2 regions of the Bacillus sp. D386 genome follow, and region 1 is predicted to be linked to the other one. Evidence: riboswitches for the same ligand, from Rfam matches in the RefSeq annotation. Region 1 holds a riboswitch; the other holds the start of a gene.
The links. Region 1 has a riboswitch for S-adenosylmethionine ahead of FHY45_RS15740 (methionine biosynthesis PLP-dependent protein). Riboswitches for the same ligand answer to the same signal wherever they lie in the genome.
Positions count from the first base shown of each region.

Region 2: linked by a shared signal. The riboswitch ahead of metK (methionine adenosyltransferase) and the one ahead of FHY45_RS15740 (methionine biosynthesis PLP-dependent protein) in region 1 are both predicted to bind S-adenosylmethionine.

Region 1 covers NZ_VEMV01000005.1:150,023-166,954, reverse strand. The annotation lists gene FHY45_RS15750 (patatin-like phospholipase family protein) at 1-92, shown strand, start outside; gene FHY45_RS15745 (M42 family metallopeptidase) at 140-1,183, opposite strand; SAM riboswitch class I at 1,317-1,421, shown strand; gene FHY45_RS15740 (methionine biosynthesis PLP-dependent protein) at 1,605-2,705, shown strand; gene FHY45_RS15735 (ABC transporter ATP-binding protein) at 2,848-3,633, shown strand; gene FHY45_RS15730 (ABC-2 family transporter permease) at 3,637-5,268, shown strand; gene FHY45_RS15725 (cysteine hydrolase family protein) at 5,427-5,972, shown strand; gene FHY45_RS15720 (nicotinate phosphoribosyltransferase) at 5,990-7,471, shown strand; gene FHY45_RS21020 (hypothetical protein) at 7,549-7,674, shown strand; gene FHY45_RS15715 (helix-turn-helix domain-containing protein) at 7,867-9,093, shown strand; gene FHY45_RS15710 (S8 family peptidase) at 9,566-10,819, shown strand; gene FHY45_RS15705 (hypothetical protein) at 11,236-12,153, shown strand; gene FHY45_RS20635 (hypothetical protein) at 12,162-12,317, shown strand; gene FHY45_RS21300 (alpha-helical endospore appendage domain-containing protein) at 12,521-12,595, shown strand; gene FHY45_RS21015 (DUF6440 family protein) at 13,119-13,229, shown strand; gene FHY45_RS15695 (ABC transporter substrate-binding protein) at 13,629-14,918, shown strand; gene FHY45_RS15690 (carbohydrate ABC transporter permease) at 15,035-15,895, shown strand; gene FHY45_RS15685 (carbohydrate ABC transporter permease) at 15,895-16,710, shown strand; gene FHY45_RS15680 (LacI family DNA-binding transcriptional regulator) at 16,737-16,932, shown strand, end outside.
Region 2 covers NZ_VEMV01000007.1:20,830-37,761, forward strand. The annotation lists gene FHY45_RS18840 (hypothetical protein) at 1-56, opposite strand, end outside; gene FHY45_RS18845 (DUF1540 domain-containing protein) at 74-235, opposite strand; gene FHY45_RS18850 (metal ABC transporter solute-binding protein, Zn/Mn family) at 344-1,303, opposite strand; gene yidD (membrane protein insertion efficiency factor YidD) at 1,413-1,646, opposite strand; gene FHY45_RS18860 (S-ribosylhomocysteine lyase) at 1,783-2,256, shown strand; gene ytzI (YtzI protein) at 2,300-2,473, opposite strand; gene FHY45_RS18870 (DUF6154 family protein) at 2,630-2,872, opposite strand; gene ytkD (RNA deprotection pyrophosphohydrolase) at 3,118-3,591, shown strand; gene FHY45_RS18880 (ABC transporter permease) at 3,586-4,401, opposite strand; gene FHY45_RS18885 (ABC transporter ATP-binding protein) at 4,391-5,158, opposite strand; gene FHY45_RS18890 (ABC transporter substrate-binding protein) at 5,179-6,186, opposite strand; gene FHY45_RS18895 (alpha/beta hydrolase family protein) at 6,299-7,129, shown strand; gene FHY45_RS18900 (DUF2584 domain-containing protein) at 7,148-7,390, shown strand; gene pckA (phosphoenolpyruvate carboxykinase (ATP)) at 7,527-9,116, opposite strand; SAM riboswitch class I at 9,495-9,623, shown strand; gene metK (methionine adenosyltransferase) at 9,757-10,956, shown strand; gene asnB (asparagine synthase (glutamine-hydrolyzing)) at 11,154-13,049, shown strand; gene FHY45_RS18920 (C39 family peptidase) at 13,046-13,897, opposite strand; gene FHY45_RS18925 (gamma carbonic anhydrase) at 14,001-14,531, opposite strand; gene FHY45_RS18930 (alpha/beta hydrolase) at 14,642-15,445, shown strand; gene FHY45_RS18935 (tetraprenyl-beta-curcumene synthase family protein) at 15,468-16,550, shown strand; gene FHY45_RS18940 (LLM class flavin-dependent oxidoreductase) at 16,578-16,932, shown strand, end outside.

The DNA of each region.
Region 1 (16,932 bases):
TTGAGCGTAACCCTAAAAAGCTGAAAAAGCTGTACAATCAAGGATATGCTGAAGCCAAGGCTGCTTATGGAAAAATCAAACGGTTATTATAATAAAAACCCATCACTTAAATGGTGATGGGTTAACGTTTAGTATGAAATTAGGCTAATTCTGATTGTAAGTAATTCCAGATTAACTGGGCAGTATGTTCAATAGAGCTGATATGGGTTCTTTCAAAAGCATGTGAAGCATCAATGCCGGGTCCAATTAATCCGTGTATGATATCATAGCCGGCACGGATGGCAGCAGAAGCATCAGATCCGTAAAAAGGATATATATCTACACGGTAATCAATCTTGTGTTGCTTTGCCAATTCGACTAAATGCTGACGCAGGCCATAATGATAGGGTCCGCTAGAATCTTTTGCACAAATGGAAACACTGTATTCATCCGTAGATTGTCCTTCTCCAATTGCTCCCATATCTACAGCCAGGTATTCAACAGTTTCAGCAGGAATGTTGGAGTTTCCGCCATAGCCTATTTCTTCATTATTTGAAATTAAGAAGTGGGTCGTATAGGGGAGAGTGATGCCTTCTTCTTTTAACTGTTTAATGATATACATCAGTATGCCGACACTCGCTTTATCATCTAAATGACGGGATTTAATAAATCCATTGTCTGTCAGTTCAACACGGGGCTCGAAGGAAACAAAATCACCTACAGAAATACCTAGACCTTCTGTATCCGTCTTGCTTTTTGTCACAGCATCAATTCGAACTTCAATCGTTGCATCCTCGCGTTTAATATCTCCCATTTTCTGATAAACATGGACAGAAGTTTGATTTAAAAGAATCGTCCCTGTAAACGTTTTACCTTCAGCTGTATGGATTTTACAATATTCGCCTTCAACAGAATTCCAACGAAATCCGCCGATCATCGATAATTTTAAACGCCCGCTTGGTTTGATTTCTTTCACCATAGCACCTAATGTATCTACATGGGCTGTTAGAAAACGGTGCTTTGAATCATCCTGTCCCTTGATTGTTGCCAATAGGGCACCTTTATTTGTTTTTACTGCAGGTATTCCTTGAGATTGTAAAAACTGTGCTACATGATCAATTACTTCCGTTGTATAGCCGCTCGGACTTGGAATGGATACAAGGTCTTTTATGTACTGGAAAATTTCCTGGCCATTGGCTTTCATGGTTCCGAATCACTCCTTTTTATGTATAGATTTATTATATACCTTTGTTAAAAAGTTGGACAATAAAGGCAGAAATAACTTGCTTTTTTAGCAGTAGGACTGTAAATTTATAGTTAAATAAATATTCTGAAAAATCTTATCAAGAGAGATGGAGGGACAGGCCCTGTGAAGTCTCAGCAACCGCCAATATGGAAAGGTGCTAATTCCTGCAGGAACAATCATTCCTGGCCGATAAGAAGGGACTCACTCTAATGAAAAGTCTTCTTCTTGAAGACTTTTTTCGTTTTTAAGCATAGTTTTATTCACTGGGAAAATGAGTGGATGTAAGTAATTCGTAACTTTGATGGCAAATTAGAGCCGGATGAAGGTAAATCAGAGTAACTGTATTTCGGGGATTAATAAAGAGAGAGGGGTCATACATATGACAACAGTTAAAATCGAAACACTCTTAGCTCAAATAGGCAATCGAAGTGAAACACAAACAGGTACTGTTAATCCGCCAGTTTATTTTTCCACAGCCTATCGCCATAACGGAATAGGGGAATCAACAGGGTTTGATTACATAAGAACAGGAAACCCAACCAGAAAATTATTAGAGGAAGCAATTGCCGAGCTAGAGGGTGGTAAACAGGGATTTGCCTTTAGTTCAGGTATGGCTGCCATTCACTCATTGCTATGTTTATTTTCTCCAGGTGATGAAATAGCCGTCTCTGCCGATCTGTATGGAGGGACATATCGGTTATTTGAGCAAATATGGAAGACGTATGGCATCAAGTTTAACTATTGCCATACATATGAAGATTTCGCTGAATCCATTACGGAAAATACGAAGGCCTTTTTTATAGAAACACCGACAAATCCGCTTATGCAGGAAATGGATATTAAAGAAATTGCTCAACTGACCCAATCTAACAATCTACTGCTCCTTGTGGATAATACGTTTTATACACCCATTTTGCAAAGACCGATTGAGCAGGGAGCAGATATCGTTGTCCACAGTGCCACCAAATATTTAGCAGGACATAATGATGTATTGGCTGGATTAATTGTCTCAAAGAGTAAAGAGGTTGGTGCGCGCCTAGAAGAATATCAAAATGCAACAGGCGCTGTACTGCCGCCATTTGACTCCTGGCTTGTGATGAGGGGAATGAAAACATTGAGCCTAAGGATGAGGCAGCATGAGGAAAATGCTAAGATAATCAGCCGATTTTTAAGAGAAAGAGAAGAAGTGACAGATGTCCTTTATCCTGGTAAAGGGGGGATGATATCGTTCCGGCTGAAATCAGAGGAATGGATCAATCCATTTTTAAAAAGCCTTCGCATCATATCTTTTGCTGAAAGTCTGGGTGGAGTAGAAAGTTTAATGACGTACCCTGCTACACAAACACATGCGGATATCCCTGAGGAAGTGCGTACACAAAATGGAGTCTGTAATTGTTTGCTGCGCTATTCTGTTGGGATAGAGCATGCGAATGATTTGATTGATGATCTTATTCAAGCTTTTGAATCATTATCGGTTTAGGTTATTAGAAATTTGAACTTTACAGGCATTTAGGTGCATCATGAAGGATTCCAGAAGTAATACCTAAAAAGGATAAATTAGAAAATTATGCAAATTAACGACCCGTTTTGATATACTATACCAAAATGGGTCTTTGGGGAGAATGAAAATGGCTGAACTGGTGATTTCTATTAGCAATCTTCAAATGCATTATGGATCGAAAGAAGTACTTCGAGGAATTAATCTTGATGTAAACAAGGGACAAATTATTGGCTATATAGGTCCCAATGGGGCGGGGAAAACTACCACAGTTAAAATATTGCTCGGACTCCTTACAGACTATACAGGCTCAGTGAAGGTCTTTGATAAAGAGCTTTCTGAGGATAGGATTACCTATAAAAATAGAATTGGCTATGTGCCTGAATTGGCAGATTTATATGATGTATTGACTGCACGTGAATATTTGACTTTTATAGGTGAGCTTTATGGCTTATCTTATGAGCAGGCTGACCAAAAGGCTTTTAAACTAATGAGGCTATTAAATATTGAAGAAATGTATGATTCACGAATAAATAGTTATTCAAAAGGGATGAAGCAAAAGGTTCTATTAATTTCAAGCCTTCTTCATAATCCGGATATTTTATTTTTAGATGAACCTTTAAGCGGTCTCGACGCGAATAGCGTTATGGTCATTAAAGAATTGCTTGGACTGCTGGCAAGCGAGGGAAAAACTATTTTTTATTCCTCACATATCATGGATGTCGTCGAGAAAATTAGCAATCGAATTATTTTACTGCATGAAGGCAGGATTGTTGCAGATGGAAGCTTTGCAGAATTACAGGATGTTGGCAAGGAAGGAACTCTTGAAGAAATTTTTAACCAATTAACTGGTTTTACACAGCATCGTTCAATTGCCGAAGATATTGTATCTGTTGTTAAAGAGGATTAATAGATGAAAAAATTTATGAGTTTGCGTGTGTTGGATAGAGGACAAAAGCTCTTTCAGTGGATGGGAATTGATTATCCGGTTATGAGAAGAATTCTTCAGGTTAAGCTTACAATGGATGCCAGAAGAGTTCCAACTTTGATGAATGATGGGTCTGGAAATACAGGTAAGGATTCAAATCAATTTTTAAAATCCTTATGGGTTTATGCGCTTATGGGTCTAATACTGATTCCTTTTATTATTATGGGTGAAAATTATTTTTTCCAAATGAGTATGTTGTTTGCGGTATTTATGTTTTTTATCATTACATCTTTAATATCTGATTTTTCCCATGTGATGCTTGATATACGGGATCAGTCTATTTTATTGTCTAGACCGGTTGATGGGAGAACGGTCTCGGTGGCAAAGCTGATACATATTATTATTTACCTTGGCACAATAACCCTTATTTTTATTGCGCCTGCGTTCATTGCTGCTATTGTTACTCAAGGAATTGGCTTTAGTCTGTTATTTTTGCTGGTCATTATATTGATTGATATATGGATAGTCTTGCTTACTGCTTTAATCTACTTGGTTATTTTAAAGTATTTTGATGGAGAGAAATTAAAGGATTTTATCAGTTATGTACAAATCTCCTTGTCTATTTTAATGATTGTTGGCTATCAACTAACGGTAAGGATATTTGACCTTGTAGATAGGCAAGTAGAATTTACACCAACTTGGTGGAGCTATATTCTTGCGCCTATTTGGTATGCCGCTCCCTTTGAGGTAAAACTAAATGGGAATTTTGCATGGCAATATATTCTCTTAATCAGCTTGGCTGTAATTGTACCGCTTGTTTCTGTCATTATTTATATTAAAAATGTTCAAAACTTTGAGCAGTATTTACAAAAGTTAACTAATCATACAGGAGCCTTATCGAAAAAGAAACGCAGTCATTTTTCAATGTTCCTATTACGAAATAAAGAAGAACGAGTCTTTTATCATTTCGCAAAAAACCTCATGAAAAACGAACAGGCGTTTAAACTGAAGGTATATCCATCTATTGGAATGGTTATTATTTTTCCGTTTATTACACTACTCAATCAATTCGGGGAAAATGGATGGAAAGGTATTCAAAATGGCAGCGGTTATTATACAATTTATTTCAGTGCGCTTATGATTCCAACTATTGCTATTGCACTCCGATATACCGATTCATATAAAGGAGCATGGATATACAGGGCCTCTCCATTACAGAGTGCTAAGTCTATCTTTATAGGTACATGGAATGCGGTTATGGCCAAGTATGTTCTTCCCATCTATTTGGCATATAGCTTTCTATTTATTCTTATATATGGAAGTGCTATCTTTTGGGATCTATTGATTGGTCTCTTTACGTTATTTATAATGGCAGTCCTGTCGTTCAGGACATATACAATTATATTGCCATTTTCTAAACCAACTTCTGCAACACAGGAGAATGAGGGGATTAAGACCGTTTTCCTGCTTTTCATTCTTGGCGTATTTGCAGGTTTTCACTTTCTTATAAGCAAGGTTGAGTATGGTTTATATGGATATGGGGGAGTCTTGCTGATCACAGCTATTCTTGTATGGCGATATGGATTTAGGGTCGACTTTAAAGATTTAAAGGATTGATACGATTTTAATAACCACTGTGTTCGTATCAAAAAGCGCTGTTTATTTTATTGGTGGTTGACTTTCTTTAAAATCAAAGTAGGCATTTTGTAATACAATTTGATATTCTATACGTACGATAAGCGGATTTGATGGAAAATGGATAGGGGAGTGGAGAGATGAAAGCTTTAATCAATATAGATTATACAAATGACTTTATAGCAGATGCTGGCAAATTAACATGCGGTAAACCTGGAAAGGAAATTGAAGAGTACATTGTTTCTTTAACAAAAAGATTCATTGAGGACAAAGATTTTGTTGTATTTGCTATTGATGTACACGATGAGAATGATCCATTTCACCCTGAAAGTAAATTATTCCCACCGCATAATATACGTGGTACCGAAGGTCGTTTATTATTTGGAAATCTTCAAAATGTGTATAATACTAATATTGGACAAGAGAACCTGCTATGGATTGATAAAACACGATACTCTGCCTTTGCTGGTACTGATTTGGAAATTAAATTGCGTGAACGCGGAATCACGGAATTACATTTAGTAGGAGTTTGTACAGATATCTGTATTTTGCATACAGCAGTGGATGCCTATAATAAAGGGTTTAAAATAGTAATACATAAAAATGGAGTGGCGAGCTTTAATGAAGCAGGTCATGAGTGGGCCTTATCCCATTTTGAAAATACGCTGGGAGCCAGTGTTTTGTAATTGAAGGAGGAAGTTTGATGACACATTATCCGGACGACAGCTTTGCTTTGCATACAGACCTATACCAAATTAATATGATGGAAACCTATTTTAAAGATGGGATTCATAATAAAAAAGCGGTATTTGATGTGTATTTCAGGCGCAACCCATTTAAGAACGGTTATGCCATATTTGCCGGACTTGAACGGGTGATTACATATATTAAAGACTTAAAATTTACAGAGAGTGATATTCAATATTTAAGGGAAGAGCTTAAGTATGACGAAGTATTCCTTGAATATTTAAAAGAACTGCGTTTTACAGGCACCATCAGAAGCATGAAAGAAGGCGAGCTCGTTTTCGAAAATGAGCCTTTAATGCGAATTGAGGCTCCGCTTGCAGAAGCTCAGCTGGTTGAAACAGCAATATTGAATATTATTAATTACCAAACTCTTATTGCAACAAAAGCATCACGTCTGAGTGTAGTAACTGGTGGTGAATCCCTGTTTGAATTCGGTACAAGGAGAGCACAGGAAACGGAAGCGGCAATTTGGGGAACAAGAGCCGCTTATATCGGCGGTTTTCAGGCAAGCAGTAATGTCAGAGCTGGCAAGAAATTCGGCATTCCGGTAGTAGGAACTCATGCGCACGCGCTTGTTCAGGCTTATCGGGATGAATATACAGCCTTCCGAAAATATGCAGAATCACATTATGATTGCACCTTCCTTGTTGACACCTTTGATACATTAAAATCAGGTGTGCCAACTGCCATACGAGTAGCGAAGGAAATGGGCGATAAAATTAATTTTAAAGCCATTCGTTTGGATAGTGGGGATTTAGCTTACTTGTCTAAGAAAGCACGCAAAATGCTTGATGAAGCAGGCTTCACAGATACATTAATTACGGCTTCCAATGATTTAGATGAAGCAACAATCCTGAACCTGAAAGCACAGGGCGCCAAAATTGATATGTGGGGTGTCGGAACCAAACTGATCACGGCCTATGACCAGCCAGCTTTAGGAGCTGTATATAAAATGGTCAGCATTGAAGATGAAAACGGCGATATGGTTGATACAATCAAAATCAGTGCAAATCCTGAAAAAGTGACTACTCCTGGCATGAAGAATGTGTATCGGATTATTAATAAGGAAACAAATAAATCGGAAGGGGATTATATTACACTCGAATATGAAAATCCTGCTTCTGAGAAAATATTGACTATGTTCCATCCTGTACATACCTTCATTAGCAAGGAAGTAACAAATTTTGATGCAGTACCACTGCATGAAAACATCTTTGTGGATGGGCAATTAGTGTATAAAACACCAGACTTGACGGTTATTCAACAATTTGCAAAGGATAACCTGGACTTGCTTTGGGATGAATATAAACGGTTCCTTAATCCGGAAAAATATCCGGTTGATCTAAGTCCAAAATGCTGGGAAAATAAACGGGTTCGTATTCAGGAAATAATGGAACACGTGAGAAAAACAGAAGCTGAAGTGAAAAACTGGAGATAATCAGCAATCCACCTTGCCAATAGACAAGGTGGATTTTTTGCTTTCAAAATAAATTTTAGGAAGGGAGTGCTTATACCTTGAAATGGAGACAATTATTTCGTGAGTATCGTAATATCCTTCCGAATGATTTAGAACAAGTTAGAATTAAAGGGATAAGATTACGCAAACGGCGAACCATGCTGAAAAAGAATGAATGTGGCTAAGAAATATTTAATGAACCTGGCATATAGCCAGGTTTTTATTTTTACTGACTAAAATCCGCTATAATATCAGACTGAATGTCGGTAAATGATGAAATGAGGGGAACGAAAATTATAAAAATAGGTTTCAGGATGTATGTTAGAACTTGATTTTAAAATGTATAATATTGGAAACGCATAAAAGAGGGTGGGTGCATGAAAGTAGGTTCGTTGATTAAATATTATCGGACTAAGCAGGGATTAACTCAAAGTGAGCTGGTCGAAGGCATATGTTCTGTACCTCATCTAAGTAAGATTGAACATAATGAGAAGGAAGCAAATGACCAAACTATCCATTTATTATTACAACGTTTAGGAGCAGACTTAACGAATGTTTATGAACAAAATAATACGGTGAAAAGATTGCTGGATGAATGGATTGAATGCATCAATTATTTTCAGATTGAAGAGGCAAAAGAGATTGATCGGAAGTTAGATAGTTTGGTAGATTTCATTGCCTATACACCACATTTATTTTTATATGAATTGTATAAAATGAGATATTTATTATTTATTAAGGATACTAAAAAAGCCATTCAACACTATAAATGGCTTGATAAACATAAGAAGAATTTAAATTATCAGGAGCTATATTTGCTTCATTATTATCATGCTATTTGTCTGCTCATCCAAAATAAGTACAGACAGGCCAATGAAGTTTTAGAGGAATTAGTTTCTGCAAGCAGGGATGGGATGAGTGTTTCTGCGGATGTTTATTATCATTTGGCACTTGCTAAATGTCATATGGAACAGCATGGGCATGCTATCTTCTATGCTAACGAGGCACTAAATGCCTTTACTGCCCAATATAATATAAAGCGAATTATGCACACGCTTGTGATTCTCGGCATTAGTTATACCGATACAGGCATTTATGAGGTGGCAGCAGAGTGCTATAAACATTTGAAAAGAAATGCTGAGATCCTAAATGAATCGGCAACTTTATCGATTGCCTATCATAATATTGGCTATTTAAAGCAGAAAAAAGGAGAGCTGAGTGAAGCAAGAGACTATTATTATAAAGCTGTAAATTGTGAAGCGGAGAATGCCCAATCTTCTATGGTGAGCCTTTATGCTTTGGCAGAAACCTCTTATTATTTGGGAGAATGGGAACAGGCGAAAGAGTATTTACATCACTTAAAGAAGAAAGCTCAAGAAACCGGGTCTAAAATATATCAAATGCTGCCCAATTATTATTTATATATGATTCAGGGGGAAGAAGAAAGAGCGATTAGCTATTTAGAAGAGTATACCCTTCCTTATCTATATAATGGGGAATCTCATTATAATGATATTCGCAGTGTTAGTAAAATTTTGGCAGATTATTATAAGAAATCAGGAAAGTTTCAGAAAGCCTTGCAATATATTTATACAGACTACTAGTTAAGGAGGAGAATAGATGAAAAGAAAAGCTCCCATTTTGCCGCCAATCGTATAAATGGTGTCATTTTAGAGAGGGTCAAAAGGACTGATTGTCCAATCAATCAGTTCTTTTTTGTTTTCATTTTTGCATAATTAATTTAGTGGATTATTAAATTATCTGAAAATTTACATAAATTTTATTGGGAAAATATAATTCTACTAGGTACAAACACCCGTTTGTATTAATCGCCAAATAGGTCGCAAATAGGATAGAAAAATGTCGATAGGTAAGAAAAAGCGCAAAAAATATAGTAATTTGTCACAAAAACTAATCTGATAACTTGGGAAAGTTTTTTTATTTGACAAAATAGAAAATAATAATTCTGAATTAATAGTTAATTTGTTCCGTGTTCAAAGAAAAAAATAGCCACTATAATAACGATACAACAAGAAAAGTTCACAGAAAATTCAAAAAACGAGAGGAGACTGAAAGATGAAAAAAAGGAAGATATTTGCTGGAGTTGTCCTAAGTGTATCAATGGCTTTATCTTTTGGCTCAGGAACAAATGCTGAGGATAGGTCGACTGCAAAGGCAAAGGATGTCAGCTCAGAGAAAACCTATCGTGTTCTGATTCAGGGATCTCAGTCAGAAAAAACAAAAGTAAAGAAAAATATGGGGACACACCGAGACTTCAGCAACCAAGGATTTACGACAGATGTTTCTGAAAAAGAATATCAGAAACTATTGGAAAATAAAAATATCGAAGTAGAAAAAGTACCTGAATTTAAAATTGCTGCAACTGCTATAGAAAAAGCTACTTCTGCACCTACAACCCGAGTGCCATGGGGAATTAAAGCAATCTATAATAATAGCTCTCTTACTTCTACATCAGGCGGCAGTGGAATTAAAGTAGCAGTTTTAGACACAGGCGTGTTAAAAACGCATGCGAGTCTTTCATCCAATATTGAACAATGTAAGGATTTCACTCAAACAAGCAGCACGGTTGTGAATGGCTCCTGTGCTGATGGGAATGGTCATGGTACCCATGTAGCCGGAACAGTGGCTGGCAATGGTACTGGCGTATATGGGGTTGCCCCTCAATCCAAAGTATGGGCCTATAAAGTTTTGGGTGACGATGGATCTGGTTATTCAGATGATATAGCAGCAGCAATTAGACATGCGGCAGACCAAGCATCCTCTACAGGTTCAAAAGTAATTATTTCAATGTCACTTGGTTCCAGCTCTAATAATTCTCTCATTAGCAGTGCTGTAACATATGCTTATGGAAAAGGTGTTCTAATTATTGCGGCAGCTGGTAATAGCGGCTATTCTGCCAATACAATCGGATATCCGGGTGCTTTGGCGAATGTAGTGGCTGTGGCAGCTCTTGAGAATGTTCAGCAAAATGGAACATACCGTGTGGCTAACTATTCTTCCAGAGGTAACCCATCCACAGATGGTGATTATGTAATTGGCTTAAAGGATGTTGAAATCTCTGCTCCAGGTTCTGCAGTTGAATCAACCTGGCATACGGGTGGATATAATACAATCAGTGGAACCTCAATGGCAACACCGCATGTATCCGGATTGGCAGCAAAAATATGGGCTTCCAATACAGGATACTCTCATACACAGCTACGCGCGGAATTACAAAGACGTGCGAAGTTAGTTGATATTAAAGGTGGATATGGAGCCGCTACAGGTGATGATTACGCATCCGGTTTCGGTTTTGCAAGAGTACAATAATAATTGAAACTTACGAATCAGCCTCCCGATTTTTGGGAGGCTGATTGATAATAGGATTAATTGAGAGAGTGGATTAATCTGATCTGGAATTCAATGGAATCTGCAAAACTAGGAGGTGTTTCCAGATGAAAGTATAAAAAAATGATGTAAAACAACAAAACTTGTGGGGAATTCATCTTAAGCAGAGGAAAATCTGCTGACGTGGAGCTGAAATTAGCCAAAGCGAGTATATAAATAGCAGAATCCAGCCAAAATGGAACAGAATCCAGCCGAACTGGACGGAAATCCAGCCAACTGAGTCTGAAAGCCGACTGATATATCAGATACAACGAAACAATTACACTATTTAATTATTCATTACTATCCCCCTTTAGGTAGTTGCCATTAGCAAAATCCTTATAAAGGAATTGATGATAATGAAAAAATGGTTTCGAATGAAAGGATGCGTAGAGTTATTTCGCTCGATAGCCAAGAAAGGAATGCTTTATTTTTATCAATTGGGGTTAGTTAGTATTGCCGGCTGGACATTGGCAAGTTTAGTGATGGCATATCAGGAAGTCTTGATGAATCCGATACAACTGCTCATGGTAACAGAATTGTCTAACCTTGATAAAGGTTGGTTCGTAGCATTGATGACCAATATAGTAACATCAGATGCAAATCGGATTATTGGAAGAGGGCTGTTGTTGCTGATTATTTGGATACTACTATTTCTATTTGTGCCTTTAGCAACGAGGAGTTTAAAGAGCTTCAGATTATTTCAGTTTGAGATAGAGCTGGAGGATGAAGATCCTTTGGAGGAACAAGTCCCTGTCGAAATTTTTCAATATGCACGGTTAAAAATCATTTCTAATATCTATGCCGAAAACAATAAAATGAGTCTCTACCGTTTCTATAATGAACAAGCCGGTTGGGCAGATTATAAAGAGGCACTGGCTTTCTATCTGGAAATAATGGCGGAGGAATACTGGGAGCAGGTTAGGATAGGAATCAATTGGGGGGTATATGAGTGGCAGGCTTTACCGGAAGAATGGAAACACCAGGCTTATATATCAGCAGATAAAGATAAGCCTTGTATAAAGAATAAACAAACGACTGTATATGGACCATCAAAAAACTCCATGATTTATACGTATCAGCATTTTGACACCGTCCTTGTAACGGTTCTTTGGAGTTATACTCATGAGTTTGATGCTATTGACCAGCAATGCATGTATATACTTCATCATGCCTTATCTGATCGTCTGGAAAACATAGAATATGCCATCTGGATTGAAAAAAAAGCAGCCTGTGGTCATTTTTATGAAACTGATTGTGAAATTATGGAGAGGTGAGTATTGGATTGGCTGATTATATTATGGACAAAGCCAAATATCGTGCTGAAAAATATAGACAATCGCCAAAAATGTTGAGTATCACTAAAGAGTGTAAAGTTATTGAAATAAAGCCGAGAGCCGAATATGGTTATGCAATTGAGAAAAAGGTGTTTAAAAAGTAGTCCATTCCGCTCAATCTTTATTATTGACTGGATGGTCTATTTTTTTATTTGCCAAAAAGAGGCTAACGTATACCTGCACATTTATCCCAAAGAGAGTAACGTAAGGGAAATTTATTTATAAACAGAGAGGGGACTAGTATGTCCTTACCTAACAACCCAAACATTACCCTTGTATAATAATTGACCGGGAAGATGCCATTAAAATGTTACTGCCTTCCATAGCGATGGAAGTTATGGGTTTATCACATATATTGAATGCAAGGGGAGAGAAACTGTAGTAAAAGCTGTCCATAACATTCAGAAGACTCTATTATGATGGATGATAGCGTTAATCAAATACTTAGGACAACTGTAATATCATAAATTATGCTGCAACTGAAATTGGAAGATATCATTTTGGGCTAGGTTCCATCTACCTTGTCAGTAGTAGTATCTTTTCAACGTGCCAATGAGGTAAGCCTCCCTTTAACTGAAAGGTTCGACTATTTCTCTCCAATTAGTAGGTACGGTCTCTGTGGAAACAGGGGACAGGGGCTAACATATCGATTGTAAGATTAGTATAAATAGTAATAAAAGAACGTGCTTTTCAAAGATGTTCTTTTTCAATGGCTGTTTTCGTATGTTGCTCAATACAAAAGACTCAATTACCATTTTGTAGTAGTTATAGATAGAGATAGCTGCTTCAACAAACCGAAAAAAGGAGTGCGTTATAGTGATAAATAAACGTTTTGAGGATGTTTATACTCAAGGAAAATGGAGGTTACTAAAATAATTCGTGATAATGAGACAGGAGTCCTATATATGTTTCATTATAACGGCCTTATTTCTGGATTAACTGTTATGGTTGATAAAGATGGAAAACCTTTAGTTAATAAAGATTTTATACCTGAGTCTGGTACTTCAGTGGAATAATGCGTCGGCCACTTCCTTATGGAGGTGGCTTTTTTTACACATATATTTAACCGTTAATCTAAAATGTACTTAAAACCATTTGATTCACTCGTTCTTTGGTTGCAAAGAGTTTAATCATTTTTTGGTCTCACAATATTGACAAGTCATAGATGAAATCGTTTGCGCAAAAAGTGAATATTATTTGACTTTTCAGGATAATTTATATGATTAAATAGGTAAATGAGTAAAAAAAGGTTTGAGATATTACATTCATATGTTAAATTGGAAAAGAAAGGTTTGTGCAAACGTTTTCGTAAAGTGGAAAATTAATAGTTTTTAAGAATAAGGTCACTGGTCTTTTACATATTTATAGAAAACGTTTACTTGAACCAAACATAAAGAGAGAAGCGAGGTAAAAGAATGAAACAAAAAAAATGGTATGCGGGTGCTTTATCAGCTTCACTATTGGCAGCAGCTGTCTTAACGGGATGCTCATCTGAGAGCTCTTCCTCCGATAGCAAAGATAAGGTAACAATTGATGTATTTCAGTTTAAAGTGGAATTCAAGGATCAATTTGAAGATGTAGCCGAACAATATGAAAAAGAAAATCCAGGTGTAGAAATTAATATTACTACAGTTGGTGGCGGGGAAGATTATGGTGCTTCTTTAAAATCTAAATTTGCTTCAGGCAAGGAACCTGCTATCTATAATGTTGGCGGACCGCAGGATGTTGCAGATTGGAAAGATAAACTAGCTGATTTATCCGATACAAAAGCATCCAAAGAAGCACTAGATGGAACTCTAGATGGTGTAACTACAGATGATAAAATCCTTGGTCTTCCATATAACCAGGAAGGATACGGCTTGCTTTATAACAAAGAAGTCTTTGAAAAAGCTGGTATTAAAGCAGAAGAAATCAGAACAATGAAAGCGCTTGAAGAGGCGGTTAAAACAATCGATACCAAAAAAGACGATCTTGGTATTAAAGCAGTATTTGCTTTACCAGGAAAAGAAAAATGGATTACCGGGTTGCATGCTTCCAACGTCTTTATCTCTCCAGAATTTGAAGAAAATATTATGAATGCTTACAAATCTGACAAGGTTGATTTTAAATATGGAGATCAATATAAAACATACATTGATTTATCCAATAAATATTCTATTCAGCCAACTGTTAGCCTTGATTACTCACAGCAAGTAGAAGAAAACTTCTCACTTGGAAAGGTAGCTATGATTCAACAAGGTAACTGGGTATATGGTTCCATCGCCGGAATTGATGAAGAATTTGCTCAAGAAAAAGTTGGTATTCTACCAATTCCTGTAGAAAGTTATAAAGAAGATTCTCTACCAGTTGGTATTCCAATGTACTGGGGAGTAAACAGCAACAATGATGAGAAAGTTATTGAAGCATCTAAAGACTTCTTGGATTGGTTATATACATCTGAAGAAGGTAAAAAGACAGTTCTTGAAGATTTCAGCTTCATTCCTGCTTACAAAGGATATGATTCTAGTAAAATCGCAGACCCAATATCTAGAGAAGTATATGATTATGCGACTGAAGGAAAAACAATTGGATGGGTATTTATGGGCTATCCAACTGGTTGGGGCGAAGATAAATTGGGTGTAAACATACAAAAATATTTAAGTGATGAAATGTCTTGGGATGAGCTAGTCAAAGAATCTCAAAAATCTTGGTCTGAATCACGCTAATATCATTTACGTATATGTGATAGAACTGCAAAACAAAGTAGTGTTGGGCTACTTTGTTTTGCTACATAGATAATGGATGAGGTCATAAATTTTGTCACAATTTTGGAGGGGTAATAATGCGTACTCGCAGTTTTTCCTACTGGTTATTCCTTACACCGGTTCTAGTATCGCTATTTCTTGTCGTACTCGTGCCACTGGCACTTGGTGTATTTTACTCATTTACGGACTGGAATGGAATTCAAACAACCGCTTTTGTTGGTTTTCAAAACTATATTGGTATATTCCAAGAAAAAGAATTCATGGACGCTTTGTGGTTCACAGTTAAGTTTTCTATCGTATCGATTATTTTAATCAATGTGATCGGTTTAGTTTTAGCCTTAATTGTAACCTCAAAAATTAAATCAAATAATATCTTACGTACAATCTTCTTTATGCCAAACTTGATTGGTGGACTGATTTTAGGGTTCATTTGGCAGTTTATTTTCACGAAAGCATTTGACGCAGTTGGTGTGGCCCTTGGCTATGAAGGTTTACAAGGCTGGTTGTCGACTACAAATACTGGATTCTGGGGATTAGTCATCCTGATGAGCTGGCAAATGGCCGGTTATATCATGATTATCTATATTTCGTATCTTGAGGGTGTTCCAGAAGAATTAACTGAAGCTGCCGAGATTGACGGGGCGAGCTATTTCCAAAAACTACGCGCAATCATATTCCCGCTCGTAGCACCGGCATTTACCGTTAGTATGTTCTTGACGCTGTCCAATACGTTTAAATTATATGATCAAAACTTAAGCTTAACAGCTGGGGGACCTTATAACTCCACACAAATGGTCGCCATGGAAATATTCCAGACTGCATTTAAGGAAAGCGATATGGCTTATGCCTCTGCAAAAGCAGTTATCTTTTTCTTGATTGTCGCATCTATCAGCTTGACACAAGTATATATCAACAAGAAAAGGGAGGTTGAATTGTAATGCGCAGAAAGCATAACTGGCCCTTAGAAATAACTGGGATTGTATTAGCCTTAATTTGGCTCTCCCCTTTCTATATCATGATTGTTAATTCGCTTAAAACAAAAAAAGAAATGTTTACGAATGTCTTAAGCCTTCCGGAAGCATTTAATTTTGACAACTATGTGGAGGCGTACGAACAACTGGATTTCTTGAAAACACTATTTAATTCCGTGTTAATTACAGTTGTAAGTGTAGGTCTGATTATTATCTTTTCTTCAATGGCTGCATATGCTCTCTCACGGAATAAAAGTAAGATGAGTACGTTTTTATTCTTTATTTTCGTGGCAGCTATGCTGATTCCTTTCCAATCCGTCATGATTCCATTAATTACGGTATTTGGGAAATTTGAAATGCTGAATCGTGCTGGCTTAATCTTTATGTATATTGGCTTTGGTTGCAGCTTGTCGATTTTCTTGTATCATGGAACATTAAAAAGTATATCCCAATCGCTTGATGAAGCGGCTACTATAGATGGAGCTAACAAATGGCAAATCTTCTGGCATATTATCTTCCCAATGCTAAAACCAATTTCTATTACAGTCGGTATTTTAAATACGATCTGGATTTGGAATGACTATCTATTGCCGTCCCTTGTCATCAACCAGGAAGGAATGCAGACTCTTCCATTGAAAATGTTCTTCTTCTTTGGGGAATATACAAAACAATGGCATCTTGCTCTAGCCGGGTTAACTTTAGCCATTATTCCTGTCATCATTGGATATTTCTTTGCACAAAAACAAATTATTAAAGGGGTAGCTGAAGGTGCAGTGAAATAGGATTTACGAATTGAGGGGTGGCTCTGATGGATGTAACAATTAAAGATGTTGCTCGAGAAGCGAATGTAGCACCGTCAACTGTGTCAAGAGTCCTGAAAGATAGCCCGCATATCAGTCTTCAAACAAAACGGAGAGTCCGGGAAATCATGAATCTGATGGGGTATACCCCTAATTTTCAGGCTCAAAGCTTAGCTGGGAAAAGTACACAGGCTATAGGAGTAA
Region 2 (16,932 bases), on a different contig from region 1:
GAATTGGAATTTTGTAAATCCTCGTTAAAATTTCGGAGTATGTGATTGATATCCATTTATGACAGCCTTTCGTTTATAAAAAGTCAGCTGGGCGAAAGGTTTTGCATCCAGTATCGCCACTTTTATAAGCACGTTCCTCTGAATACATATTTACTTGAATTTTTTCTGCTGCACATTTATTCCCTTGTTTCCAAAAGTGGCAGGAATTCACAGAGCATTTAACACCATTTGGCATAAAAATCTCTCCTTTCTTTTGTTAGAATGCTTCTTTTCACCTCTTATATGTAAAGTAAATACAGGAAGAAAAAAGCCCGAATCCAAAAGAATTCGGGCTTTTACGTGATTAATCATTTAAAGCTTTTTGCAGTGAGTCTAAATTATCCTTCGCGATTGAAAAATAATCGCGTTCTGAATCAATATCATCCTGAGTCAGGATAGATAGATTATGAATAGGCAATGCAGTCAAATTAGCCTCTTTTTTAATAATATCCGTTAATTTACTATTTATATTCTGTTCAACTAAAATATATTTAAGTTGATGTTCCTTGGCAGTATCCACTAACTTCTCAAGTGATTTTTGAGTAGGCTCTTCGGATGTAGATATACCGGAGACGCTTATTTGATCTACATCATAACGTTCTTCCCAGTATCCAAACGCAGCATGAGAAACAAGGAATTCATCATGAGGTGCTTCGCTGAATACCTTTGTATATTCTGTATTTAACTCATCGAACTTTTTAGCCAGTGTTTCGTAATTTTCCTCGAAGGCACTTTTTTGTTCAGGCATTTTCTCAATCAGTGTGTCTTTAATATGTTCAGCCATTTCTTTTGCATATAGTGGATCTATCCATAAGTGCGGATCGACTGTACCATGATTATGGCCGTCGTCTTCGTGCTCATGATCTTCATGTTCGTGCTCTTCATGTCCATGAGTATCAAGATTTACTTTTTCACCAATAGCTATCATTTCCACATTTTCGTTTCCCAATGTTTTGGTCACGTTATTTACAAAGCCTTCTAAATTGTATCCAACGTAATAAAATAAATCAGACTCTGCGATATTGATAATATCCTTTTGTGTTGGTTCAAATGTATGTTCATCTACACCTGCCGGATAGATAGAAGATACATTTACATGTTCACCACCTATTTGCTCAGCCATATACTGTAATGGATAAACAGTTGTATAAATAGAAAGCTGGTTTTCATTTTTAGTATCAGTCGTGCTATTATCGCTGTTGCATCCGGAAAGAAAAATAGATGCACCAAGTATGAGTGCGAATATAAATGATATTTTTTTCAATGTAGTATCCTCCTGTTAATCGTATTCATTACGATTTGTTAAGCAAAAATATAAATCGAAAAGATTACGATTTGCATATCTAGTATGATACACGGCTTTTTCTTGTAAATCAAGAGTCTTTTTTTTCTTGTTTTTCAGGTACAGGATCAAACCCGCCGGCATGCAGTGGATGGCATTTAGAGATTCGTTTTATGGTTAGCCAGGTCCCCTTTACTGGTCCGAAACGCTCAATTGCTTCAAGGCCATATTGAGAACATGTTGGATAAAATCTACAACTTGGCGGCTTCATAGGTGAAATGGCCACTTGATAAAAACGGACTAGTTTTAGTAATATTTTTTTCATAATATGAACTTCCTTAATTAGAATGTTTAGATACAACCATATCATAATGCCTGAAAGGGCAAACTTCAAACTTTAGAGATGAAATATTGATGGAGAAAAGGTAAAATTAGTAATAAGTTTAAAAGGAGGTTTTATAATGCCATCTGTTGAAAGTTTTGATTTGGACCATAATGCTGTTAAGGCCCCGTATGTTCGTCATTGTGGTGTTCATAAAGTAGGAAGCGATGGAGTTGTTAACAAATTTGATATTCGTTTCTGCCAGCCAAATAAACAGGCCATGAAGCCAGATGCGATTCACACTTTAGAGCATCTGTTGGCGTTTAATATCAGGAAATATTCTGAGGGTTATTCTCACTTTGATATCATTGATATTTCACCCATGGGATGCCAAACTGGATTTTATTTGGTGGTCAGCGGTGAGCCAACTGTTGAAGAAATCATAGATGTGCTTGATAAAACCATGAAAGAAGCTGTTGAGATAACTGATATTCCTGCGGCTAACGAAAAACAATGCGGTCAAGCCAAGCTTCATGACCTTGAAGGTGCAAAAAAGTTGATGAGATTTTGGCTGACACAAAGCAAAGAAGATTTAAAACAAGTATTTGCATAAACAAAGTCGAATCCCCTTTTTATCTGGGGATTCTTTTTTGCGCTTATTCATGTGGTTCAGATGTGCGAACCTCTTCTTTACCACTCAAATGCGGATTTTGATCTAATGGATCAATAGTGTGCTTGTATTCGTATGCTTTTGTTGTGACAAGTGCAGTAACCCCTATTATTAGGACTATAATAATTGCCCCTATTATAAATATTCCTGTCATCCCCATATGCTTTCCCCCAGTCTTTATGACCTCTATTATATCATTGCTGTTACATAGAAATGACCTATATCTTACCATATCGTTTTTCGGGGTCTCTGTGAATTTATTTAAAAAACTAAAAAAACCTCCTATTTTTAGAAGGTTTCGCTATGTAATCCTATCTTAGTGCAAATATTTTGATACAGGCGGCTGTACATCATCATTTGCAAATCGCTTTTTAAGGCTATCAATTATGTATATCCCCATTAAATTATATAGCTCCCGATCTTCCAGTTCATTAATTAATTGCATAACATCCTTACGATCAAGCTGTTCTAAAACGGCTAAAGCCAAAATATCAATATCTTCATCATCGCCAGTTAGTTTATCTCGATACAATTGGTATAGTTCATCAATGAAATTCACTGCTAAGAACTCCTTTCAATTTTTAGATCACGATTCATATAGTAATTATTTACCCCAACCTTTATAAATGTACTCTACTTATATTGAAAATATTATTGATTCCATCCTTCATGACTATATTTGTTATATTTTTAAGAAAGTGTGTTGTAAAAGTAAGCTTCTAATTGATTTATTCCTTATAAATTATATAAGAGCCAGTTTTGCTATAATTGAAAGAAACAATTAAGAGAGAAGTGTAGAGATAGATGGACATATTTAAGGATATCCATGGAAATAATGTCTATTTTCATGATGAACAAGGTCAATTTGAAAAAGAAGCTCGTCATGTATTCGTCATATGCCGCTATAAAGGGAAATGGGTTCTTACCAACCATTCCAAAAGAGGGCTTGAATTTCCCGGAGGCAAGGTGGAAAACAATGAAACCCCTGTTCAGGCTGCCATACGTGAAGTATATGAGGAAACAGGGGGAGAAGCAAAGCAGTTAATTCCAATTGGCGAGTATAAAGTACTCGACCCAGCGGGTTCCTTTGTTAAAGCAGTATTTTATGCCGAGCTTACTGCCCTTACGAAGAAAGAAGATTATCTGGAAACAGAAGGGCCCGTTTTACTGTCAGAACTGCCACATGATTTTCAAACGAGCACCCAATATAGCTTCATTATGAAGGATCAGGTTGTTTTGAAATGTCTGGATAAAATAAGCCGGTTAAAATTTTTATGATAAGCGGTCGCGGATTAACTTAGCTTCAACAAACTCGACCATTTTATACATAATCGTTGCAAATACAGCTATAACGAGTAATGCCATTAAAACAAGGGTGAAATTAAATACCTGGAATCCATAAATGATTAGATAGCCAAGTCCTTGTGAAGAAACAAGAAATTCTCCAACTATGACACCAACCCAGGCTAAACCAACATTAACCTTTAGTGTCGATATAATGACTGGAAAGGAATACGGCAAGACAGCTTCCTTGAAGATGTGCATGCGGCGAGCATTAAACGTTTCCATTACCTTTATATAATTGGGATCGATTTCCTTGAAGCTCGTGTAGACGACTATAGTCGTAACGATAACTGAGATAATGATTCCATTGGTGATAATGGATATTAATCCAGGGCCCATCGCCACAATAATAATGGGTCCAAGGGCTACCTTAGGCATAGCATTGAAGATGACTAAATAGGGATCCAGGACCTTTGAAAGCATTGGAGACCACCACAAGGCAACAGCTAGCAGTGTCCCTAGTAGAGTGCCTAAAATAAAGCTGATGACTGTTTCGAACAAGGTAAGTCCGAGATGGCTGAGCAAACTGCCATCCTGTATTTTTTCAATCAGCATTTCAACGACATTGGAAGGTGAACTGAACAGGAGGGGATCTATCCAGTAAAAATGGCTGGCTATTTCCCAAAGAGCAAAAAATAAAACAAAGATAACACCCTGATACAGCCATACTTTATGCTGGTTGGTTTTTAATTGTTGGATATAGTTCTTGTGAAGGGTATTAATTTTAAGTTTATTATCCGTCAAGCTGCTCCATCTCCTTCCATATAAGCTGGAACACATCTGAAAAGGCTGGATGATTTCTTGCATTAAATGGGGATAGCCCTTTTAACTCGTTTGGAATATCAAATTCTTTGTGAATTTTTCCTGGTTTTGGAGAGAGGAGGAAGACACGATCACTCATGGCTACTGCTTCTCCTATATCGTGAGTAACTAAAATAGCCGTTTTTTTAAACGATTTTAATGTACTTGATACGATATCTTCAAGCTTTAGTTTGGTTTGTAAATCTAAAGCAGAAAAAGGTTCATCTAAGAGGAGCAGAGTAGGGTTAGTGGCCAAAGTTCTAACTAGGGCAACTCGTTGGCGCATTCCTCCTGATAGCTCCCTTGGAAATTTAGTCAATACATCCTTCAGGCCGATTTCTTCTAATAGTGATATGGTTTGTTCTTCGTGCTTTTGGTCGAGCTGCTTTAATAATTTTAATCCTATCAATATATTTTCTTTAATGGTCTTCCAGGGAAATAAATAATCCTGCTGCAGCATATATCCAATATCCTGGCGATGGATGAGGACATCCTTCCCGTATAGCTTAACACTTCCTTCGGTTGGCTTAAAAAGGCCAGATATAATGGATAGAAGGGTTGTTTTACCGCAGCCGCTTGGGCCAAGGAAGGAGATGAATTCTCCCTCCTCAATACTCATTGATATATTCTCTAAAGCAATTGATGTTTGCGATTTAGATAAATAGAGATGAGATACATTCTCTATCGACAATAAAGGCATAATCCCTGCCTCCTTAGCTCCTATTTTGAAACTTCTTCAGCGATTTCTGTATTTACGAGTGTTTTATGATCGATATAGGAATCGATTTCTCCTGCTTCTTTCATGATATCCTGCAGATTTAACCATTCTTCCTCATCAAGAATTGGATTTAAGGCAAAGGACTCCTGTGACTTGTAACGGTCAATGGCCATTTCAATAATCTCTACGTCTGTATCTTCAAAATATGGGAGAATAGCTTTTGCTACTTCAGCGGAATCTGTTTCTTCAACCCATTTTTGTGCTTTATAAATCGCTTTTGTAAAACGTTTAACGATATCTTCATTTTCCTTCATATAGCTTTCCTTTGCCATGAAGGTGGTGTATGGAACATGGCCGGATTCTTTTCCAAAGGAAGCGACAATATGTCCTTTTCCTTCTTTTTCAAAAACACTTGCCTGAGGTTCGAATAGCTGTACATAATCACCTGTTCCTGATGCAAAGGCATTGGCGACATTGGCAAAATCAATATTTTGAATTAATTTCAAATCCTTTTGAGGATCAATGCTGTGTTTTTTCAGTACAAACTCTCCAACCATTTGTGGCATACCGCCTTTCCTCTGTCCGAGAAATGTACTGCCCTTTAGCATGTTCCAGTTAAATTCCTCTATTTTTTCTCTGGATACAAGAAAAGTTCCATCTGTTTGAGTTAATTGGGCAAAATTAATAACAGGATCTCTTGAATTTTGTCCATGAACATAAATAGAAGTTTCTGAGCCAACAAGCACGATATCAGCTCCGCCTGATAGTAGAGCAGTCATTGTCTTATCACCGCCCCATGCAGTCTGCAGGTCTACATCAAGCCCTTCGTCCTTAAAAAATCCTTTGGCCAGGGCGACATATTCAGGTGCATAAAAAATAGAGCGTGTGACTTCTGCTACTTTGACTTTTGTCAATTCTTCAGTCGACTTATTTTCTTTACAGGCCGATAAACTAAAGATGAGCAGAATGGACAGCATACAGAAGAAGCTGGTTTTAAGATAATATTTCAAGGGAATTTCCTCCTTAGTAGGCAGTATGTATGCCAAAGTGTAGTTAATCGTATTGTATGTGTGGTATATATTTGTGTGAATGCCTATAGAACTTTGTAAAGGAGCCCGGATTATGGATGAAGTAAAATCATCGCTAGGTAGTATCGTAGATAGAAGTCGATATCCATCGCCACATCCGGATATAAATCTATATATTGTCACGTATTTATCGAATGGGTTAAGGGTTAAGGGGCTATTAGCTGAGCCAAAAAAAAATGATGAAATAATGGACGGATTTTTATATTTACGCGGAGGCATTAAAAATGTTGGGAAGGTCCGTCCAGGGCGTATCATTCAATTCGCAAGTCAGGGGTTTGTTGTTTTTGCCCCCTTTTATCGTGGCAACCAGGGTGGAGAAGGAGAGGAAGATTTTGCAGGAGAAGATCGTTGGGATGCTATTGCAGGTTTTGAACTTTTAAAGCAACATCCCAAGGTTAATCCAAAAAAGGTCCATATTTTTGGATTTTCTCGAGGCGGGATTATGGCCTTGTGGACAGCTATATACTGCCAGGACGCTGCTTCACTTGTCACGTGGGGGGGAGTTTCCGATATGGTTCTGACCTACATAGAGAGAATTGATTTAAGAAGAATGCTGAAAAGGGTCATTGGAGGTACGCCAAACAAGGTGCCGGATGAATATAAAGCCCGTACACCCTTGTATGAAATTGAAAAAATACCATGTAATGTTCTAATTATTCATGGCGAGAAGGATAAGAACGTTTCGGTTGAACATGCCAATCTATTAAGAAACAGACTGCAGGATCTCGGCAAGAGCGTCGATGTGTGGTACCTTAAGGACTATACACATTATCTACCTCCTAGAATAAATCGGCAAATCGTCACGGATTTAACGAAATGGATGAAAGAAGCCGCTTCAAATGATACCATTGAAATAAATAAATGAAGCAGGGGAGTGAGAGAATTGGGTATGCCAATGGAATTGAATACTCTTATAGTGACAAAGGCTAATGAAAAAAGGGTTGAGGAAAATCTATTCGTCCTAAAAAAAGAAGGATACCGCCTATATCCAATTGAAATTCCGATTGATATCCGAAAAACTCTGGATGGAGAATCGAGAGGAACGGCACGGATAAAAAAAGTGGAATGGGAAAATAACTGCACAACCATTACATATGAGTTGATTTCTTTAAATTCCAGTAACTAAATTGAATAGAAACTAAAGAAAACAAACCTTCATCCAGAATTACATTGGGCGGTGGGTTTGTTTTTAAATTTAGACAAATAAAATAGTGCCTCAGGAAAGCCATTTCTTTTTGGCTTCCTAAGACACCGCTAGTTCTTTAAAAGGTAATTGGTCCACCTTTAGATTCAATTTCAGAACTGATATTTTTAAATTCCTTGAAATTTTCTCTGAATTTATGTGCAAGCTCATTCGCCTTTTCATAATAGGCTTCTGGATCTTTCCACGTTTTCTGCGGCTGTAAAACTTCATCAGGTACTCCAGGTACGTGTAAAGGAATCGCTAAGCCAAATATTCTGTCTTGTACCGTTTCGATATTGGCTAGTTCTCCTTCCAATGCAGCTTGAATCATCAATCGTGTATAAGAAAGCTTCATGCGGCTACCTGTCCCATACTCTCCTCCAGTCCAACCGGTATTAACCAGATATACCTGAACTTGATGTTCCTCAATATTTTTGCCAAGCATCTCAGCATATTTAGTTGGATGCAATGGTAAGAATGGTGAACCGAAGCAGGTAGAAAACGTAGCCTGTGGTGAAGTGATTCCGAGTTCAGTTCCTGCCAATTTACTCGTATAACCGCTTAGAAAATGATACATTGCCTGTTCTTTGGTTAACTTGCTGATTGGAGGCAGAACACCAAAAGCATCAGCAGTTAAAAAGATGATTGTATTGGGATGGCCCGCTATACTAGGTGTGACGATGTTCTGCATGGCTTCGATAGGGTAAGCTGCCCGGGTATTTTCAGTTAACATTCCATTATCATAGTCAGCAATTCTCGTATCTTCATCTACAACCACATTCTCTAGTACAGAACCAAAGCGTATGGCATTAAAAATTTGAGGCTCTTTTTCCTGTGTGAGATTGATGCATTTTGCGTAACAGCCGCCTTCAATATTAAATACACCATCAGGAGACCAGCCATGTTCGTCATCACCTATAAGGCGGCGATTTGGATCGGCTGATAAAGTAGTCTTTCCAGTGCCGGATAGGCCAAAGAAAAGAGCTACATCTCCCTCGAAACCTACATTTGCTGAACAATGCATAGAGAACACATTTTTCTCAGGCAACAGGTAATTCATGATTGAGAAAATGGATTTTTTCATTTCACCTGCATACTCGGTGCCTCCAATTAAGACGACTTTTTTCTCAAAAGAAATGATGATAAACGTCTCAGATTGTGTACCGTCCACGAGAGGGTTTGCTTTAAAACCTGGTGCTGAGATAATAGTAAACTCAGGAGAATGATTTTCAAGCTCTTCTTTAGTGGGGCGGATAAACAGCTGATGTACAAATAAATTGTGCCAGGCATATTCATTGATTACTTGTATAGGAAGGCGGTAGTCTGTTGCAGCCCCAGCAAACCCATTAAATACAAATAATTCATCTCGTTTTTCGAGGTAATCGATAACTTTATCATATAATTTAGAGAATGCGTCTTCAGATATTGCTTGATTGACGCTTCCCCAGGCTATTTTATCTTTAGTGGCAGCTTCCTCTACAATATATTTATCCTTTGGAGATCTGCCGGTATATTTACCTGTTTCGGCTTTAATCGCTCCAGTAGATGTGAGGATGCCCTCTTTTCTGGTTAATACTTTTTCAACTAATTGTGGCACTGAAAGCTGAATGTGAATATTATCATGAGTAAGTAATTGTTTCAATTCATTGGAAACTCCTACACTGTTCATAAGGTATCATCCTTTTCCAGAATTTTGGTAAGCATATTATATGGAAAATAGTATAACACATTTAATCGATTTATCCATACTAATTGTGTTAATTTTCAAAAATATGGTTTAATATAGTATATAAGAATAATTATTATTGTTTTCATTGGTGAAAGAATAGGAATATTAGTCAATATTGATGGATAAATAATAAAGTATATTTATTTGAATATTCGTAAATTAATTATATCAATATCATAATTGAAATGCGAATTTTAAGTTCTGACTGTACTTCTTTTAGAAAAAGGATGAAGCTAAAGTTTTATCTTAACAATATATTCCTGTTTATTTATTGACAGAAAATGATGGATAAGATATTATATACATTTGATATGGATACTCTTATCAAGACTCGGTGGAGAGACGAGCTCTATGAAGCCGGGGCAACCTGCAGTTTGATTCCTTTTAATGGAAATCACGCAAAGGTGCTAACTTGATGCAAGGTTATAATGCCTTGAACGATGAGAGTGAAAGGCAGATTTCTGAGACTCAGACCTTTCCTCTTTTCTTTATAAAGGGGAAGGGTCTTTTTTCGTATAATCAGGAGATAATTAAAGATAATGAGTAGCCATAAACAGGGAAACTGAAGGAGGAAATATACATGTCTAATAAGAGACATTTGTTTACATCAGAATCTGTAACAGAAGGTCATCCGGATAAAATTTGCGATCAGGTTTCTGATGCCATTTTGGATGAAATATTAGCAAAGGATCCAAATGCAAGGGTAGCCTGCGAAACATCTGTTACCACTGGATTAGTTTTAGTAGCGGGAGAAATCACTACTTCTACGTATGTGGATATTCCAAAAATTGTACGTGACACAATCAAAGGGATTGGTTATACACGTGCAAAATATGGTTTCGATGCAGAAACATGCGCTGTCTTAACCTCTATTGATGAACAATCTGCAGATATCGCCCAAGGTGTAGACCAAGCTTTGGAATCAAGAGAAGGCACGATGTCAGATGAAGAGATTGAAGCAATTGGGGCGGGAGATCAGGGTCTAATGTTCGGTTTTGCCTGCAACGAAACAGAAGAATTAATGCCTCTTCCTATTTCTCTTGCTCACCAATTATCTAGAAAGCTGGCTGAGGTTCGTAAACAAGAAGTTCTTCCATACTTGCGCCCTGATGGAAAAACACAAGTCACAGTGGAATATGATGAAAATAAAAATCCGGTAAGAATTGATACCATCGTAATCTCTACTCAGCATGACGCGGAAACAACACTGGATCAAATTAAGAAAGACTTAAAAGAACAAGTAATTAAACCGGTTGTTCCTGCTCACCTTATTGATGAACAAACTAAATATTTTATTAACCCAACGGGCCGTTTTGTTATTGGAGGTCCACAAGGGGATGCAGGCTTGACTGGCCGTAAAATCATTGTTGACACGTATGGTGGATACGCACGTCACGGTGGTGGAGCATTCTCTGGTAAAGATGCTACAAAAGTAGACCGTTCTGCTGCCTATGCAGCCAGATATGTAGCTAAAAATATTGTAGCAGCAGGTCTTGCAGATAAAGCAGAAGTTCAGCTGGCTTACGCGATTGGTGTAGCTCAGCCAGTATCTATATCCATTGATACGTTCGGTACAGGTAAAATTGAAGAGGAAAAATTAATTGAATTAGTACGTGCTAACTTTGATCTGCGCCCTGCAGGAATCATAAAAATGCTTGATTTAAGACGTCCGATTTATAAACAAACAGCAGCTTACGGACATTTTGGACGTAATGATTTAGATCTTCCTTGGGAGAAAACTGATAAAGTAGAAGTACTGCGTACGGAAGCTAACATCTAAGATAAACAGCATAAACATTTCAAGAAAGAGGGATAAACCCTCTTTCTTTTTTTGTCTAAATATGATAATATTAGGAAACTATGAAATCGGGTATAATGGATCGTATTTTGTCGGGACCCTAGCTCATATCTAAAATCTAATTCTTTGATATTTTTAAATGAAAAACAGTCGAAAGTAAAGGTAGTGAGTGAATAATAATGTGTGGATTTGTAGGATGTATGCATGATCACCAACAAGCGAATCAGGATTCAGAACTAATTAAAAGTATGAATGACTTGATTACGCATAGAGGGCCGGATGACGAGGGGTATTATATAGATGAACATATCCAGCTTGGTTTCAGAAGACTAAGCATCATTGATATTGAATGTGGACATCAGCCCTTAACGTATGAAAATGAACGCTATTGGATTGTTTTTAACGGAGAAATATACAACTACTTGGAATTGAAAGTAGTGCTGGAAAAGGAAGGCATGGCGTTTTCTACAAATTCAGATACTGAAGTAATCCTGGCGGCATTTGTTCAATATGGGGAAAAGGCAGTTGAAATGCTTCGTGGGATGTTTGGGTTCGTGATTTGGGATAAACAGGAGAAATCTATTTTTGGTGCCCGTGATCCATTTGGGATTAAACCATTTTTTTATAAGGAAGATGGGGATAAGACCTATTTTGCTTCTGAAAAGAAAAGTATTATACACGCTATAGAAAAACAAGAATTGGATCATGTGTCTCTGCAGCATTATCTTACCTTTCAATTTACTCCAGAACCAGCAACGATGACAAAGTATGTGAAAAAATTATTGCCTGGACATTGCTTTACAAAGAAAATTGGAGAACCTATGGAAATCCGCCAATATTGGAAAGCGGAATTTAAACCTATTCTGCGCAGTGAACCAGATTGGATTAAAGAAATTCAAGATGTGATGTATGACAGTATCAGCATGCATATGCGCAGTGATGTACCCGTTGGTTCATTTCTTTCAGGTGGAATTGATTCTACAATCATCGCATCCATAGCTAAAGAATTTCATCCTGGAATTAAAACATTCTCAGTTGGATTTGAACAGAATGGTTTCAGTGAAATTGATGTAGCTAAAGAAACAGCTGACAAGCTTGGGGTAGAGAATATCAGCTATATTATATCGCCGCAGGAATATATGAGGGAACTGCCGAAAATTATGTGGCATATGGATGACCCGTTGGCAGACCCCGCTTGTGTTCCTTTATATTTCGTGGCAAGGGAAGCGCAAAAGCATGTAACGGTTGTTCTGTCAGGTGAAGGAGCGGATGAATTATTCGGAGGATACAATATTTACCGTGAGCCTCAATCCTTAGCCATGTTTAATAAAATTCCTGTACTTATGAAAAGAGCGCTAAAAAGAATTGCTGCCATGATGCCTGAAGGGGTAAAAGGCAAAAGTTTTATAGAGCGCGGCTGTACGCCGATTGAAGAACGCTATCTTGGAAATGCCAAGATGTTTATGGAGGAAGAGAAGGGGCAATTATTCAAATTATATAAATCAAAGCTGGATTATACTACGATAACACATCCGTTCTACGCAGAAACACCCGAATATGATGATGTGAGCAGAATGCAGTATATTGATATTCATACATGGCTGCGCGGAGATATATTAGTAAAAGCTGATAAGATGACGATGGCACATTCTCTTGAGCTTCGAGTGCCATTCCTTGATAAAAAAGTATTTGAGGTGGCATCCGGAATTCCAACTGATTTAAAAACTGCTCATGGAACGACCAAATATATACTTAGAAAAGCTGCAGAGGGAATCATTCCTGACCATGTATTAAATCGTAAGAAACTTGGTTTTCCAGTCCCTATCCGTCATTGGTTAAAAAATGAAATGTATGAATGGGCGATTACAATAATAAAAGAAAGCCAAACAGATCATTTGCTGGATAAGCAAGTCATTATGAATCTGTTCAATAATCATGTTACAGGTAAAGCGGATAATAGCCGTAAACTATGGACTGTATTGGTATTTATGATATGGTACTCTGTATATGTCGAAGAAAAATATCCTTTCCAGGCATTAGCTGAAAAGGATATGATAAGTGACCCAATCCATTAATCTTTATAGGTTATAGCCTGTTTTCCCATTTGCACCCACGCTTTTTCAAAATCAGCGGAGGGTGCTTTTTTATTTTTAATTCCTGTTAAGGGATCGTTAAAATAAATATAATGCTGATCATATCCCGTTACTACGACAGAATGCTCCTTATAAGTAATCGATATTTTCCCATTTGGTGTTTTCCAAGTATGGAAATAGGATGGATCCAGTTTTTCATAGGCTGTATTTATGATAACCCAGACGGGCCGATTGGTTGAGAGATACTTTTTGATTTGGTTGAAATCTCCATTGGTAAAATCGATTATTTTGCCAGGCATATAATGCTCAGCAAGTTTTTTTATAGGCTTATGATACACTCCGAGGCCAGGTTTATTAGTTGAATACATATCTCCAATAAATCCATCATTAGGATCACCGTAATGGATTTCACCATTTATTTTTTTTATTTTAGCTGGATTTTTTTTTATTTGCTGGGCAAGTTTTAATTTATCAGCATCCAATCCGGAATATTGAAGAAGCATAGCCAGGCTGGTTACTTCACATCCTCTTGGGAGCTCGGGCAGCTGTTTAACGATCGGCACATCAAGAAGTACTTTATCTTTGGCAGGAGGTTTTGCAGGTCGATTATCTTTGGTAATAGAAGTTGTTAAGCTTACTGACTTATCAATCATATTATTAATTTGATGAGCAAAGGAGTAATTTGAGTTATAGACCTTCCAGCCTGTATACAGGAAAGTGCCTATCAAAGAGATAACAATCAAAATAGATAGTGGCTGATATTGACTCCATAGGACCAAAATGATTGAAATGATACTAAATAACATGAAAATCAAAATGAAAGTATTCATAATCCTACTCCTGAAATTGATTTTAAAAAGGTGTATCATTTATAGCTAAATAATAAAGGGAATGGGTATACAATAAAGAGTATACCCTAATGAGGAATGATAATTAGTTATTCTCTTTTAAAGGTTGTATACTTGAATAATAGCGTGCTTTTTCTGCGTATTCCTTATTTATTCTTGCCATGTCTTTACGATCATCATCTGTTAATTCACGAATTACTTTAGCAGGTCTGCCGAAAGCGAGTGTGTTTGGTGGGATTTTTTTACCTTGAGATACTAAACTGCCTGCACCGATGAAGGCACCTTCTCCTATTTCAGCTCCGTCAAGAATAATGGAGCCCATCCCAATCAAAGCATTTTTCTCCACATGGCAACTATGGAGAATGACTTGATGGCCTATCGTTACATTATCTTCCAGTACTAATGGGTTGTTGGGACTTTGATGGAGGACTGAGTTATCTTGAATATTAACATTTTTACCGATAATCACAGGAGCGACATCACCTCTAATGACTGTGTTAAACCAAACACTTGAATTTTCACCGATTGTGACATCACCACTGATAACTACATGATCCGCTAAATAAGCAGTTTGATCGATGGAAGGAATTTTATCTATATATTGATATAATTTCATTACAAAACCTCCGTTTTCTACTGTAAAATAGATAGTTAATAAAAGTGTACATATAAAGCGGTACAGTGTAAATAAAATAAAGCTAAACATCATACAGGAGGAGTTCATCTATGAAAAAGTGGGAAGCTGAGGGGAAAGCCTATGGTGTAATCGTGATTGTTCACGGCGCCATGGAGCATTCAGGCAGATATAAATGGTTAATTGAAAGATGGCTATCAGAAGGGTATCACGTAATTATTGGAGATTTGCCAGGTCAGGGAATGACTTCACGTGCAAATCGAGGGCATATTGATTCATTTGAGGATTATATTGATGAGGTTGATTCATGGGTGAACGAGGCTTATACATTTGGTTTGCCTGTATTCATGCTGGGTCATAGCATGGGAGGACTCATCATCATTAACATGCTTCAACTTAAAGAATATAATTTAGCGGGTATTATCCTATCTTCACCATGCTTTGGAACATTAATTCATCCTCCAAAATTACTTGAATCCATGTCAAAGGTTTTAAATCTTGTTTATCCTACATATAAAAAACCTTCAGGATTAACGGTTGAAATGGCAACGAGAAATCCAGAAGTTATTGAATTTGATTTGAACGATTCACTCTACATCACAAGTGTATCAGTCAGATGGTATCGTGAATTAATTTCAGCTATGAAGGATGCCTTTGATTTTGATGAGGATTTCCCGGATATTCCTGTTCTTGTTATGCAGGCAGGGGACGACAAAATAGTGGACAAGGCTATGGTTAGAGAATGGTTTAACTACTTTCCGGCATCCGAAAAGCATTATAAAGAATGGCCTAAGCTGTATCATGAAATATTTAATGAGCCAGAGAGAGAAGATGTATTTCTATATGCAAAGAGCTTTATTGAAGCGAGATTGCGCAATATAGGGTATATCGTTTAAGGGGTTAGGAGATGGGACACAAATGAAATTACCCACTAGTGATATCAGCTTAGTAAAGAATGTATACAGAAATGTATTTCCAGTTGTTCATCGGGAACTCGCGAGTTGGCAGGCAAAGGCAGAAAAAATCCCTAATGAAGAGCTGCGTACACAGGCCTTATCCAGTATTGCCCACAAAACTTTTCATTGCGAGGGTGGTTCTATATTAGCTCTCGCAGCAGGTGAAAAAAAAGATGATGTCATTCGATTTATTGTTGCGTATCAAACAATCAGTGATTATCTTGATAATCTATGTGACCGCAGTACCTCACTTGATCCTAATGATTTTACGCTATTGCATCAATCTATGAAGGATGCTCTTAATCCGGAGGCCCTGACGAGAAATTATTATGAACTCAGAGAGGAGCAGGAAGATGGCGGGTATTTAGTCGAGTTAGTAAAAACCTGTCAATCTGTTCTTTCAAATATGATGCATTATCAACATATCGAGCCTTTTTTGAAAAAGCTTTGCACCTTTTATTGTGATTTACAAATACATAAGCATGTTACGTGGGAAGAACGGGTACATAGATTAGAAACCTGGTTCAATGAAAATAAACAGCAGCTTCCAGAAGGTTTGTCATGGTATGAATTCAGTGCTTGTGCAGGATCTACTCTGGGCATCTTTTGTTTAGTTTCATATGCAGTGCGTGATAATTTTACTGAACATTTGGGGAAAGACATATATGAATCTTATTTTCCTTATGTGCAAGGATTGCATATTATGTTGGACTATTTTATTGATCAGGAGGAGGATCGCCAAGGCGACGATTTAAATTTCTGTTTTTATTACGAAACGGAAGAGCAACTGATTGATAGACTTTGTTATTTTGTTGAAAAAGCCAATTTAGATGTCACAAAAATACCGGACAGCAAGTTCCACAGCATGATTAACCAGGGATTATTGGGTATTTATCTAGCCGATTCCAAGGTGAAAGACCAGTTGTCGGTTAAGCAATATACTAAAAAAATGTTAAGCCTGGGTGGCCGTTCAGCGTATTTCTTTTATTGGAATAGTAAGCTGTATCATGCGTTTAAGAGAATGAAAAAGAATAGGCGAGTCTAGCATTCAATACTAAGGGGATGGAGCAGAATGGTGAAATTAAGTATTCTAGACCAGTCACCGCGCTCTGTTGGAGAGCCTTCAGAGCAGGCACTTGCTAATACGGTCAAACTGGCAAAATTGGCTGAGGAGTGGGGATACTCAAGATTTTGGGTCAGCGAGCATCATGATAGTCAAGGCTTGGCAGGATCTTCGCCTGAGATATTGGCAACATGGATTGCTGCTCAAACAGATAAAATAAGAGTTGGAACAGGCGGTGTTATGCTGCCTCACTACAGTGCTTATAAAGTAGCTGAAAACTTCAGAGTATTATCTGGTTTAGCTCCAGGAAGAATAGATTTGGGAATCGGCAGGGCTCCTGGAGGGATGCCAAGAGCAACGCGAG